One region of the Streptomyces sp. NPDC046821 genome, then DNA from elsewhere that is predicted to be linked to it. Evidence: riboswitches for the same ligand, from Rfam matches in the RefSeq annotation. Region 1 holds a riboswitch; each other region holds the start of a gene.

The links. A riboswitch is a leader RNA that binds a small molecule or an ion and turns the genes downstream of it on or off. The one in region 1 is predicted to bind thiamine pyrophosphate.
Region 2: another riboswitch for thiamine pyrophosphate. It lies ahead of thiO (glycine oxidase ThiO); the one in region 1 lies ahead of thiC (phosphomethylpyrimidine synthase ThiC).
Region 3: another riboswitch for thiamine pyrophosphate. It lies ahead of ABZ893_RS08445 (cytosine permease); the one in region 1 lies ahead of thiC (phosphomethylpyrimidine synthase ThiC).

The regions. Positions count from the first base shown of each region.
Region 1 is NZ_JBEYYB010000010.1:196,146-200,507, forward strand. It holds gene ABZ893_RS21930 (YibE/F family protein) at 1-1,140, opposite strand, end outside; TPP riboswitch at 1,212-1,368, shown strand; gene thiC (phosphomethylpyrimidine synthase ThiC) at 1,361-3,145, shown strand; gene ABZ893_RS21940 (hypothetical protein) at 3,270-4,133, opposite strand; gene ABZ893_RS21945 (metallophosphoesterase family protein) at 4,317-4,362, opposite strand, start outside.
Region 2 is NZ_JBEYYB010000014.1:287,518-291,879, forward strand. It holds gene thiE (thiamine phosphate synthase) at 1-570, opposite strand, end outside; gene ABZ893_RS28565 (Rv2175c family DNA-binding protein) at 648-1,013, opposite strand; gene ABZ893_RS28570 (FAD-dependent oxidoreductase) at 1,068-2,294, opposite strand; gene ABZ893_RS28575 (hypothetical protein) at 2,414-2,758, opposite strand; TPP riboswitch at 2,810-2,922, shown strand; gene thiO (glycine oxidase ThiO) at 2,920-4,098, shown strand; gene thiS (sulfur carrier protein ThiS) at 4,095-4,310, shown strand; gene ABZ893_RS28590 (thiazole synthase) at 4,314-4,362, shown strand, end outside.
Region 3 is NZ_JBEYYB010000003.1:411,026-415,387, forward strand. It holds gene thiD (bifunctional hydroxymethylpyrimidine kinase/phosphomethylpyrimidine kinase) at 31-912, opposite strand; gene ABZ893_RS08445 (cytosine permease) at 909-2,345, opposite strand; TPP riboswitch at 2,338-2,433, opposite strand; gene glgB (1,4-alpha-glucan branching enzyme) at 2,559-4,362, opposite strand, start outside.

The DNA of each region.
Region 1 (4,362 bases):
CGAGAAGAGCAGCAGCAGCGGCAGCGCCGCGCCCGCGTACGCGAGGACCAGGGTGTTGACCACGGACGCGATGTGGTCGCGGCCGATGCGGATGGCCGCGCGGTACAACCCGCGCCGGCCCATCGTCGGGTCCGCCTGGTGCAGCTCCCACACAGCAGAGGTCTGAGTGACCGTCACATCGTCCAGCACGCCGAGCGAGCCGATGATGACGCCGGCGAGCAGCAGACCGCTCATGTCGATGGACGGATAAAGGCCGTGGATCAGGCCGGTGCTGTCGTCCGTGTTGCCCGTCAGCGCCGCCCAGCCGATGAACAGCGAGCCCAGCAGGCCGATCAGGAACAGCGACACGAGTGTGCCGAGCACCGCCACCGAGGTGCGGGCCGTCAGTCCGTGGCACATGTAGAGCGCGATCAGCATGATGGCGCTCGCCCCGACCACGGCGACCACCAGTGGATTCGACCCCTGCAGGATCGCGGGCAGGATGAAGAAGGTCAGCACCATGAAGCTGACGGCCAGGGCGATGAGCGCCATGACGCCCCGCAGCCGTCCCACGACGACCACGACCAGTGCGAAGATGCCGGCCAGCAGCGCCATCGGGAACCGGCGGTTCACATCGGTGACCGAGTACTGGAGTTCCTTGGGCGCGTCGGGCGCGTAGGCCACGATCACCTGCTGCCGTTCGTGCAACTGCCGTGGTGAGTCCGGCTGCACGATCTCCGTGAACGTACGGCCCGTGTCCTTGCCGCTGTCGATGCGGACCGTTGCCTTCCCGCACGTGCCCTTTGCCGGTTGCCCTGCCGAGGGGCCTCCAGAGGTCGGCGTGCCCGGCGCGGGAGCGCCGCCCGAGGCGTTCACGGAGCCGCAGTCGACCTTGTCGACACGTGTGACGGTGGCCTGCTGGGTCTGCCGGTCGAACCCGACGCCCGAACGGGAGTGGGGTGGTGCGCCACCGGGCCACAGCACCACGAGACCGACGACGACCGCCACGGAGAACGGGATGAGTACCGCGGCGATGACCTTCCGCAGATGCCGGGAAACGGGCGCGGCGGGGCCGTGGCTGTGGGAGTGCCCGTGGCCCGAATGCCCTTGATTCTGCGGGGGAAGCGACGGCGGGAGCGGGGGCTGCTGCGTGCTGGTCACCGCCCGATCATCGCAAGAACGGCAGGGGCCCTCTGTTCAGCGCGCCAGATATGACGCTAGCGTGGGGGCACCTTTGCACACGCGGGAGCTCGGAGCACCGGGCTGAGAGGGCGCTGACCTCCGCTTCGGCGATGTTTCACGTGGAACATCGTCCGACGGAAGCCGCTGCGTCGACCGCCGAACCTGTTACCGGGTAATGCCGGCGTAGGGAGTAGGTCTCATGACCACATCGGACGCACGCACGCCTGCCTCCAACCAGTCCGCAGGGACGGGCGAGGCCGGGAAGTCCATCGGCTGGCACAAGGGGTACGTCACGGGCTCACGCCCCGACCTCCAGGTGCCGGTCCGCCAGGTGCACCTCACCAACGGCAAGGCGGTCACGCTCTACGACACGTCCGGGCCGTACACCGATCCGACCATCGACACCGATGTCCGCAGGGGCCTCGCGCCGCTGCGGGAGAACTGGATCATCGGCCGCGGCGACACCGAGGAGTACGCGGGCCGCCCGGTCCGCCCCGAGGACGACGGGATCAAGCACACCTCGCCGCGCGGCGGCCTGCGCAACCTCGACGCGGTCTTCCCCGGCCGCCCCCGGCAGCCGCGCCGCGGCCGCGGCGGCCAGGCGGTGACCCAGCTCGCGTACGCCAGGCGCGGGGAGATCACGCCCGAGATGGAGTACGTGGCCCTCCGGGAGAACGTGGAGCCCGAGGTCGTCCGCGAGGAGATCGCCGCGGGTCGCGCGGTCCTGCCGGCCAACGTCAACCACCCGGAGATCGAGCCGATGATCATCGGCAAGCGATTCCTGGTGAAGGTCAACGCCAACATCGGTAATTCCGCGGTCACTTCGTCCATCGAGGAGGAGGTGGAGAAGATGACGTGGGCGACCCGTTGGGGCGCCGACACGGTCATGGACCTCTCCACGGGCCGCAACATCCACACCACCCGCGAATGGGTCCTGCGCAACTCCCCCGTCCCGATCGGAACGGTCCCGCTCTACCAGGCGCTGGAGAAGGTCGACGGCCGCGCCGAGGAGCTGACCTGGGAGATCTACAAGGACACGGTCATCGAGCAGGCCGAGCAGGGCGTCGACTACATGACGGTCCACGCCGGTGTGCGCCTGCCGTACGTCCCGCTCACCGCGAACCGCAAGACGGGCATCGTCTCGCGCGGCGGCTCGATCATGGCGGCCTGGTGCCTCGCGCACCACAAGGAGAGCTTCCTCTACGAGAACTTCGAGGAGCTGTGCGAGATCCTCGCGGCGTACGACGTCACGTACTCGCTCGGCGACGGCCTGCGGCCCGGCTCCATCGCGGACGCCAATGACGAGGCGCAGTTCGCCGAGCTCCGCACGCTCGGTGAGCTCAACTCCATCGCCAAGCGGCACAACGTACAGACGATGATCGAGGGCCCCGGGCACGTCCCGATGCACAAGATCAAGGAGAACATCGACCTCCAGCAGGAGATCTGCGAGGAGGCGCCGTTCTACACGCTCGGCCCGCTGACCACCGACATCGCACCGGCCTACGACCACATCACCTCCGGCATCGGCGCCGCGATGATCGCGTGGTGGGGCACGGCGATGCTCTGCTACGTCACGCCCAAGGAGCACCTGGGCCTGCCGAACCGTGACGACGTGAAGACCGGCGTCATCACGTACAAGATCGCGGCCCACGCGGCGGACCTCGCCAAGGGCCACCCGGGCGCCCAGGAATGGGACGACGCGCTGTCCGACGCGCGGTTCGAGTTCCGCTGGGAGGACCAGTTCAACCTGGCCCTCGACCCGGTCACGGCAAGGGAGTTCCACGACGAGACCCTCCCGGCCGAACCCGCGAAGACCGCCCACTTCTGCTCCATGTGCGGGCCGAAGTTCTGCTCGATGAAGATCTCGCAGGACATCCGCCGTGAGCACGGCGGGACGAAGAGCGAGATCGAGGCGGGCATGGCGGAGAAGTCCAAGGAGTTCGCCGCCGCCGGCAACCGGGTCTATCTGCCGATCGCGGACTGACAGGTCTGGCTGCCGATCGCCGACTGACAGGTCTGGCTGTCGGTCGCGGACTGATCTGGCCCGTATACGGGTGAGCGGGGCGCTCGTGCGTGAGCGTCCCGCTCAGGGGGAAGTGCCGTGCGCCCTAGTCCGGCTGGTGGTCCGGGCCTCCGTAGTCGGGGCTGCTGAAGTCCGGGCTGGAGTAGCTCGGGCGGCCGGAGGAGCCGCCTTCCGTCGCCGGGCTGCTGAACCCCGGCCTGTTGTACCCGAGGTGCGGTATACGGTTCACGGCTCCGGGAGGGCCGCCGCGGGTCGCGGGGGCCGTCGGAGGATCCGCGAGCGCCTCCCGGAGGAACGGCACTATGCCGCGCTCCAGGAGCACCAGACCCCAGGCCTCTCTGGCCCGGTCGACCTCCTCACTGGAATCGTTGTGCGCGCCGGCCTGCAAGGACGTCGCACCGTTGCGCAGGGCGGTGAGCAGCAGTGCGACACCGGCGACGAGGATGCCCGCCGCAGTGAGCGCGGCGAACACCCAGCCGGCCGTCAACAGGGTCTGGGCGAAGGCCTGTTCCGGGTTGAACAGCTTCAGCAGGTACCCGACGAGCAGGAAGATCACGGCGGCCGTCCCGGCAAGCACGGGAGCGAGCACAGCGACGACGGCAGTCACGCCGGCTCCGGTCTCGGTCGCCTCTCCCATGGCTGGGGCCAGGCCGGTCGTGCCCTCGCCGGACTCGGCCGGAACACCCTCCTCGTCCTGCCTGGGCACGGGCTGCGGCGCGGCCCGCAGATCCGCGCGGACCTTCACGTAGTTCTGGTACTCGGTGGCGGCCGCGGCCGTGATCAGAGCGGTGGCGTTGAGCGCCATGGTGCGTAGTTGTTCGGGGTTGAGCCGCTGGCCCAGGGCGGCGAGATCGGGCCGGTCGGGTGCGGTACGCAGCGCCTCATCGAGGATCCGCTCGAACTCGGGGCGGTCCTCGTTCAGCAGGTGCGGAGCGCTGTTCATGTGCATCCCCCGATGCTCCGTAGGGCTTGGGGGCTCGCATGGTTGCGAGCCGTCTGGCAGAAACGGAGGGGAGCCTGCTACGGATAAACCGATGGTAGAGCGGTGAAGGCACGCGGTGACAGGGGATTTCCCGAATTTGGCCCGGTGGTCCGCCTGCGCCCCCGTGCGCTGCGTCTGCCCGGGTAACCGCTAGCTATCCATGGGGAGTTGCTGGACCAGCAGCTTTCCGGCCATG
Region 2 (4,362 bases), on a different contig from region 1:
GACGACACGCCGGGCGCCCGCTTCGAGGACCTCGTCGAGGTTCCCCGCGTCGATGCCGCCGATCGCGAACCAGGGGCGGTCGGTGCCGAGCGAGGCCGTGTACCGCACGAGGTCGAGGCCGGGGGCGTACCGGCCGGGCTTGGTGGGGGTGGGCCAGCAGGGGCCGGTGCAGAAGTAGTCCACGCCGTCCTGGACGGCAGCGGCCGCGGCCTCCGTGTCGGCGTGCGTGGAGCGGCCGATCAGGACGTCGTCGCCGAGGACGGCGCGGGCCGCGGGGACGGGCAGGTCGCCCTGGCCCAGGTGCAGGACCTGCGCGCCGGCCGCGTGGGCGACGTCCGCCCGGTCGTTCACCGAGAACAGCTTGCCGTGGCGGCGGGCGGCGTCGGCGAGGACGGCCAGGTGCTCCAGCTCCTCGCCGGCCTCCATGCCCTTGTCGCGCAGCTGCACGATGTCCACGCCGTTCGCCAGGACGGCGTCGAGGAACTCGGGGAGGTCGCCCTGGCGCTTGCGGGCGTCCGTGCACAGGTACAGCCGGGCGTCGGCGAGCCGGTCGCGGTACGTGGCGGCCATGGCCATGGGTGGATCCCCCCTGGTCGGTGGCGCGCGGGCCGCGAGGGACGCGGCCCGCACACCGGACGGTTGTCAGGTCAGACGGCGAGCGCCTGGGCGCGGCGCTTCACCTCCGTGCCGCGATTCTCGCTCAGCGCCTGCGCGGGGGTGCCCGGCAGGGTCGGGTCGGGGGTGAAGAGCCACTCCAGCATCTCTTCGTCGTTGAAGCCGTCGTCCCTCAGGAGGGTCAGGGTCCCGGTGAGGCCCTTGACGACCTTGTCGCCGTCGATGAAGGCGGCGGGCACGTGCAGCGCCCTGTTCTCACCGCGGCGTACGGCGATCACCTGGCCGTCCTTCACCAGCTGCCGCACCTTCGTCACCTCCACGCCGAACTGCTCGGCGATGTCGGGGAGGGTCAGCCACTCGGGGACGAGAGCATCGATCTTTGCGTCAATCTCGGTCACACGACAAGCCTGCCATCCCGGACTGACAGTGGGAAACGCGGCCGTACGAAAGGCTTACGCGACGGCCGCCTTCAGGGGGCGGGCCGCGTCGGCGATGACCTCCGGGTCGAGCACGGCGCCCGACTCGATGAGCTTGCGTCCCTGGGCCAGGTCACGCGGACGCCCCACGGCGAGGACGCCGACGAGCCGGTTCTCGCGCAGCCAGCACACCGACCAGGAGGCGCCCTCGGGGTCACCGCGCCACACGGTCGCGTCGGCGCCGGCGTGGTGCCCGGCGTACTGCACGAAGCGCCCGAACTGCTCCGACCAGAAGTACGGCACGGGGTCGTACGTCGCCGGGGTCTCGCCGATGATGTTGGCGGCGACGGTGCGGGGGCCCTGGAGCGCGTTGTCCCAGTGGTGGACCATCAGGCGCTCGCCGTACCTGCCGGAGGGGAAGGACGAGCAGTCGCCGACGGCGTACACGTCGGGTTCGGACGTGCGCAGGTGCTGGTCGGCGACGACCTCGCGGTGGACGCCGAGTTCGATGCCGGAGCCGGTGAGCCAGCCGGTGGCGGGGCGCGCGCCGATGCCGACGACGACGGCTCCGGCGGGCACGCGGGTGCCGTCGTCGAGGACCACGGCGCCGGGTTCGATGTGCTCCACGCGCGCGTTGGTGCGCAGTTCCGCGCCGGCGTCCGCGTACCAGGCGGCCATGGGGGCGGCGACCTCGGCGGGCAGCGCGCCGGCGAGCGGGCGCTCGGCGGCCTCGACGACGGTGACCGCGCACCCGGCCTCGCGGGCGGCCGTGGCGAACTCGGCGCCGATCCAGCCCGCACCCACGACGACGATGTCGTGCTGGGCGGCGAGGACCGGACGCAGCCGCTCCGCGTCGTCGAGCGTGCGCAGCAGATGGACGCCGGGGATGTCCTCGGTGCCGGGCAGCGTGACGGGTTCGGCGCCGGTGGCGAGGACGAGGACGTCGTAGAGGGCGGGGCCTGTCGCGGTGTCGAGCGCGTGCTCGGCGGGGCGTACGCCGGTGACCTCGCGGCCGAGTTCGAGCGTGATGTCGAGTGCTTCGAAGTCGACGTCGAACGCGGATCCCTCGGCCTTGCCGAGCAGCACCGCCTTGGACAGCGGGGGCCGGTCGTACGGCTGATGGGGTTCCGCGCCGATCAGGGTGACCGCGCCGGTGAAGCCCTGTTCGCGCAGGGCCACGGCGGTCTGGACCCCCGCCATCCCGGCGCCGACGATCACGACGCGGCGCCCCGCCGGGGCCTGGTTCTGGGTCTGCTCGCTCACCGGATCACCTTAAGCATCTGACGTTCAGTCAGTCAGCCGGGTGGATCACAACGGTCCGGTGACGTCTTCCACACGGAGCATCGGGTTTGACCGCGGGTCCGTCACGTCAGGGGCGAGGGTCAGCCCGCCGGGAGCTCCTCGACCACGCTCGTCCCGCTGCCGGGCTGCGACTCCCACTCCCACTTCTCGTCGAGCCGCACGCGCCCGTCGGGCAGCTCCACGACGTCCGAGACGCAGTGCCCGGAGGCGGTCGTCCCGTCCGTCTTGAGCTGGACGTACCGGAAGTCGATCCGGTCGCCCTCGCGCGTGCCGACGAGGTGTCCGCGTACGACGTCCCCGCCCGCGTACTCGGCCCAGATCCGGCCGTCCTCCTCGTGGTACGTGAAACGCGTCCGCGTACCGACCTGGCCGGGGGCCTGGTCGGCGACCGGGGAGAGGACGAGACCGTCGAGCGAGCGGGCCATGCGGGCGGGCTCCCTTACTGCGGATCGGGGCAACGGTTAGGGTGGCCACCGTAAAGCACTCGCGGGAGCCCGGACGGACCGGGCTGAGAGGGAGGCTGGGCGGCCTCCGACCGTACGAACCTGATCCGGGTCATGCCGGCGAAGGGAGGGGCTGGAAGCCCATGCCGCGTTCTTCAGAAGGCTCCGACGTCCTCATCGTGGGCGGCGGGATCATCGGTCTCGTCACCGCGTGGCGGGCCGCTCAGCGCGGTCTGCGTACCGCGGTCGTGGACCCCGCTCCGGGCGGCGGGGCCGCGCAGGTGGCGGCCGGGATGCTCGCCGCCGTAACCGAACTCCACTACGGCGAGGAGACGTTGCTCGGCCTGAACGTGGAGTCCGCGCGCCGCTATCCGGAGTTCGCGGCCGAGCTCTCCGAGTTCACCGGGCTCGACCTCGGCTACCGCGCGTGCGGCACGCTGGCCGTCGCGCTCGACGCAGACGACCGCGCGCACCTGCGCGAGCTGCACGACCTCCAGCTCCGGTCGGGCCTGGAGTCGGAGTGGCTGACCGGGCGCGAGTGTCGGCGTCTCGAACCGATGCTGGCCCCCTCCGTGCGGGGCGGCCTGCGCGTCGACGGTGACCACCAGATCGACCCGCGGCGTCTCGCGAAGGCCCTTGTCGCGGCCTGCGAACGCGCCGGGGTGACCTTCCACCGGCAGTGGGCCGAGCGGCTGACAGTCGTACGTGAGCGCGCCCGCGGTCTGGTCCTCGCCGAGGGCAGCGAACTCGAAGCGGACCAGGTCGTCCTCGCCGGCGGCAGCCTCAGCGGCCGCCTCGCCGGGGTCCCGGACGCCGTGCTGCCACCGGTGCGCCCGGTGAAGGGCCAGGTCCTGCGCCTGACCGTGCCGAAGGCGTACGCGCCGTTCCTGAGCCGCACCGTGCGCGCCATCGTGCGCGGCGGCCACCTCTACCTGGTGCCGCGGGTCGACGGCGAACTGGTCGTCGGCGCCACCAGCGAGGAGCTCGGCTGGGACACCACGGTGACCGCGGGCGGCGTCTACGAGCTGCTGCGCGACGCCCACGAACTCGTACCCGGCATCACGGAACTGCCGCTGACGGAGACCCGCGCGGGCCTGCGCCCCGGCTCTCCGGACAACGCCCCGATGCTCGGGCCGACCGCCCTGCCGGGCCTGCTGCTCGCCACCGGACACTTCCGCAACGGCGTCCTGCTCACCCCCGTCACCGGCGACTGCATGGCCCACCTCCTGACCACCGGCGAACTCCCCGAAGAGGCCCGCCCCTTCACCCCCCGGCGCTTCGACAGCGCCCCCGCAACCGTCTCCGTGGAGCAGCCCGTATGACCGTGTCCGTCACCCGTGTGTCCGTGAACGGGGAGGGCCGCGAGGTCGCCCCGGGCACCACGCTCGACGCCCTCGTCGCGGGGCTGACCACCGCGCATTCCGGGGTCGCCGCCGCCCTCAACGAAACCGTCGTCCCGCGCACGCAGTGGGCCGCGACCGCACTCACCGACGGGGACCGTGTCGAGGTCCTCACCGCTGTCCAGGGAGGCTGAACCATGGCTGACGACGCTTTGGTCATCGGCGGCACGTCCTTCTCGTCCCGCC
Region 3 (4,362 bases), on a different contig from region 1:
GAGCGATCTGGCCCAGCGGAGCGATCCGGCCTAGAGGTGAGCCCCCACCGACCGAACCCCCACAGCCGACGCGTCCTCGCCGACGATCGTGGCGCGGTCCGCAGGCAGGTGCCAGCCGTGGTCGACCGGGCCGATGCCCGACCCGAGCGCGAACCCGTTGGCGATCGCCCCGGTGACGTAGTCCTTCGCCCGGTGCACGGCGTCCGGCACGGACAGGCCCTGCGCGAGACCCACGGCGATGGCGGAGGCGAGGGTGCAGCCCGTGCCGTGCGTGTGCCGGTTGTCGTGGCGGCGGGCGCGCAGCCAGTGCTCCTCCGTGCCGTCGGTGAGCAGGTCCACGGCCGCGCCGGGCAGATGGCCGCCCTTGACGACCACCCAGCGCGGCCCGTACGCCAGCATCCGCGCGGCGGCCTGGCGCAGGCCCGCGTCGTCCGTGACGGTGAGCCCGGTCAGCTGCGCCACCTCGTCCAGGTTCGGCGTCGCCACCGTCGCGACCGGCAGCAGCTTCGTCCGTACCGCGTCGAGCGCGTCCTCCGCGAGCAGCGGGTCACCGTGCTTGGACACGCTCACCGGGTCGACCACGACGGGGGCGTCCGTACCGGCAAGCAGCTCGGCGACGGTCTCGACGAGCGCCGGCGACGACAGCATCCCGGTCTTGACGGCCTGGACCCCGATGTCGTCCACGACGCTGCGGTACTGCGTGCGCACCGCCTCGACGGGCAGCTCCCAGGCGCCCTGGACCCCGAGGGAGTTCTGCGCGGTGACGGCCGTCAGGACGCTCATGCCGTGGGCGCCGAGCGCCAGCATCGTCTTCAGGTCGGCTTGGATCCCGGCGCCGCCGCCCGAGTCCGATCCGGCGACGGTCAGGACGCGGGGCGGCACGGCACCTGCGGTGCGCGGGGGGACGGTCATACCCGGTTCTCCTCAAGAGCTGCGGTGGCGACAGGGGCGGCCTTGCGGCGCAGCCGGAGCGGCGCGTACACCGCGAGGGCGACGACGAAGGCGACGTAGTACGCGAGGTCGGCGCCGTGCAGCGCCTTCGCGACCGGGCCCACGTACAGGCCGCTGTCCATGAAGGGGACGGCCGCGGCGAAGGCGGCGGCGAAGGCGACGAGGCCGGGCCACCAGGACTGCGGCTCGGCGCTCTCGGCGGCGAGGTCGATGGGCGCCCCGCCCCGTGCCCTGGAGCGGGCGAACCAGTCGACGGCCACGACCGCGACGAAGCCGGGGATCCAGTAGCCGACGAACAGCAGTACGTTCTGGAACCGGGTCGCGGTGTCGGCCGCGTGCATCCACAGCACCAGCGGGAAGCCGAGCACCGCAGCCAGAGCCGCGGCGAGCGGCCGGGGGACACGGACGCCGATGGTCTGCAGGGCGAGTGAGCCGCTGTAGTCGTTCATCGCGTTGCTGCACAGCGCCGCGAGCGCCACGGCCAGCAGCCCGAAAGCGCTGAGCACACCGCCGCCGAGCAGCTTGTCGACGCCCTGCGCGGTCTGGTCCGTGAACACGGACGCGCCCCAGAGGCCCAGCGTCTCCACGGCCACGAAGGACACCGTGACCCCGAGAAGCGTGTACCAGAACATGCGCTTACGGGACGTCGTCGCCGGAAGGTAACGGCTGAAGTCGCTCGCGTAAGGAGCCCACGACAGGGACAGGCTGAGCGCGATCGTGCTGGTCAGGACGAACGCGCCGGCCCGGTCGGCGCCGTGCGCGGCCCCGGTCGCGGCAGGGTGCACATCGCCGAGGAGCTTCACGGCCAGGACCGCGAAGGCGGCGGCCAGGACGAAGGTCATCAGCTTCTGGAGCCGGTGGATGGCCTCGTAGCCGAGGACGCCGAGCGCGCCCTGCGCCGCCATCATCACCAGGACGCCCAGCCAGAACGGCCAGCCGCAGAGCCGGGCCAGCGCGTCGCCGCCGAACAGGCCGATCAGCGCGTCCCAGGCGACCGACGACAGCCACTGCAGCACGCCGGGCACCGCGACGGCCCGGCCGAACGCGAGCCGTGCGAGCGGCAGCTGCCCGGCACCGGTCACGCTGCCCCACGTACCGAGGTACGCGGTGGGGACGGCGCCGACGAGGGTGCCGAGGACGACGGCGGCGAGCGCGGTCGTGAAGTCCAGGCCGAGGATGATGCCGACGGTGCCGGTGAAGACGCCGGTCATGGTCAGGTTCGGGGCGAACCACACGGTGAAGAGGCGCCCGGCGCCGCCGTAGCGGTGGGACTCGGGGACCGGCGCGATCCCGCGCGCCTCGACCCGCAGGTCACCCGGCGCGGCAGGCATCCGCCCGTCGAAGACCGAGGGCGCTCCGGCGCCGGTGCTGCTCGGGGCATGGGGCAACGACATTGGCTGACATCCCTCCGCCAGTGCTAACTGGTTCAGGTTCGACGGGTGTGATCTCAGCCCCCGCTATGGGGCACCCCGTGTCCGGTACGACGGCAAGAGTAGCTTCCCTGTGCCGTACGGCACACCAGGGGGCACGACGGAGGCGGGTGAGAGCACCGCCCTCACCCGCCTCAAGCGCACTGTCTGAAAATGTCGCCCCGCGCCGTCAGGACCTCACGCCGGACGCAGCCACACCGTCGCCAGCGGCGGCAGCGTCAGCCGCAGCGAGTCCGGCCGCCCGTGGCAGGGCACCGGATCCGGCTTGAGCACACCGGTGTTGAGAACGTCACCGCCGCCGTACCGGGCCGAGTCCGTGTTCAGGGCCTCGAACCACCCGGGGACACTGTCCGGCACACCGAGCCGGTAGTCCTCGCGCACCACCGGCGAGAAGTTGCACACGGCCAGCAGGGGAGTGCCGTCCGCCGCGAAGCGCAGGAACGCGATCACGTTGTCGTCGGCCGCGTCCGTGGTGATCCACCGGAACCCCTCGGGCGACGTGTCCCGCTGCCACAGCGCGGGCGCGTCCGCGTAGAAGTGGTTGAGGTCGCGCACCAGATCCTGCACACCACGGTGGTCCGGCTCGGCGGAGTAGGCCGGGTCGAGGAGCCACCAGTCCGGTCCCTGCTGCTCGGACCACTCGCCTCCCTGCGCGAACTCCTGCCCCATGAACAGGAGTTGCTTGCCCGGGTGGGCCCACATGAAGCCCAGGTAGGCACGGTGATTGGCGCGCTGCTGCCACCAGTCGCCGGGCATCTTGGAGACGAGGGCACGTTTGCCGTGCACCACCTCGTCGTGCGAGATCGGCAGGATGTAGTTCTCGCTGTACGCGTACACCATCGAGAACGTCATCTCGTTGTGGTGGTACTTGCGGTGCACGGGCTCCTTCGACATGTACACCAGCGAGTCGTGCATCCAGCCCATGTTCCACTTCAGGCCGAAGCCGAGGCCGCCGAAGCCGGTGGGGCCGACGTGATGCGTCTCCCGGGTCACCCCGTCCCAGGCCGTCGACTCCTCCGCGATCGTCAGGACACCCGGCACCCTGCGGTACAGGGTCGCGTTCATCTCCTGGAGGAAGGCGACGGCGTCGAGGTTCTCCCGGCCGCCGTGCACGTTCGGCGACCACTGGCCTTCCTCACGTGAGTAGTCCAGGTAGAGCATCGAGGCGACGGCGTCCACGCGCAGGCCGTCGACGTGGAACTCCTCGCACCAGTACACGGCGTTCGCCACAAGGAAGTTACGGACTTCAGTGCGGCCGTAGTCGAACTCAAGGGTGCCCCAGTCGGGGTGCTCGGCGCGCTGCGGGTCCGCGGGCTCGTACAGGTGGGTGCCGTCGAAGCGGGCAAGCGCCCAGTCGTCCTTCGGGAAGTGCGCCGCCACCCAGTCCACGATCACGCCGATGCCCGCCTGGTGGAGGGTGTCGACGAGGTACCGGAAGTCGTCGGGGGAGCCGAGCCGTGAGGTCGGAGCGTAGAAACCCGTCACCTGGTAACCCCAGGACGGCCCGTAGGGGTGCTCCGCGACCGGCATGAACTCGACGTGGGTGAAGCCGAGTTGACTCACGTACGCGGCGAGCTGGTCCGCGAGTTCGCGGTAGCCGAGGCCCGGCCGCCAGGACGGCAGATGCACCTCGTACACGGAGAACGGCGCCTCATGCACGGGCTGTTGGCCGCGCCTGGCCATCCAGGTGCCGTCTTCCCAGGTGTACGAGGAGCTGGTCACGACGGACGCGGTCTCCGGCGGCACCTGGGTGCGGCGGGCCATCGGGTCCGCGCGCAGCGAGTGTGAACCGTCGGACCCGGCGACGTCGAACTTGTACACCGTGCCGTCACCGAGGCCCGGCAGGAACAGCTCCCACACGCCCGACGAGCCGAGGGACCGCATCGGGAACGCGGTGCCGTCCCAGGCACAGAAGTCCCCGCACACGCGCACACCCCGGGCGTTCGGCGCCCACACCGTGAACCGGGTGCCCGCGACCCCT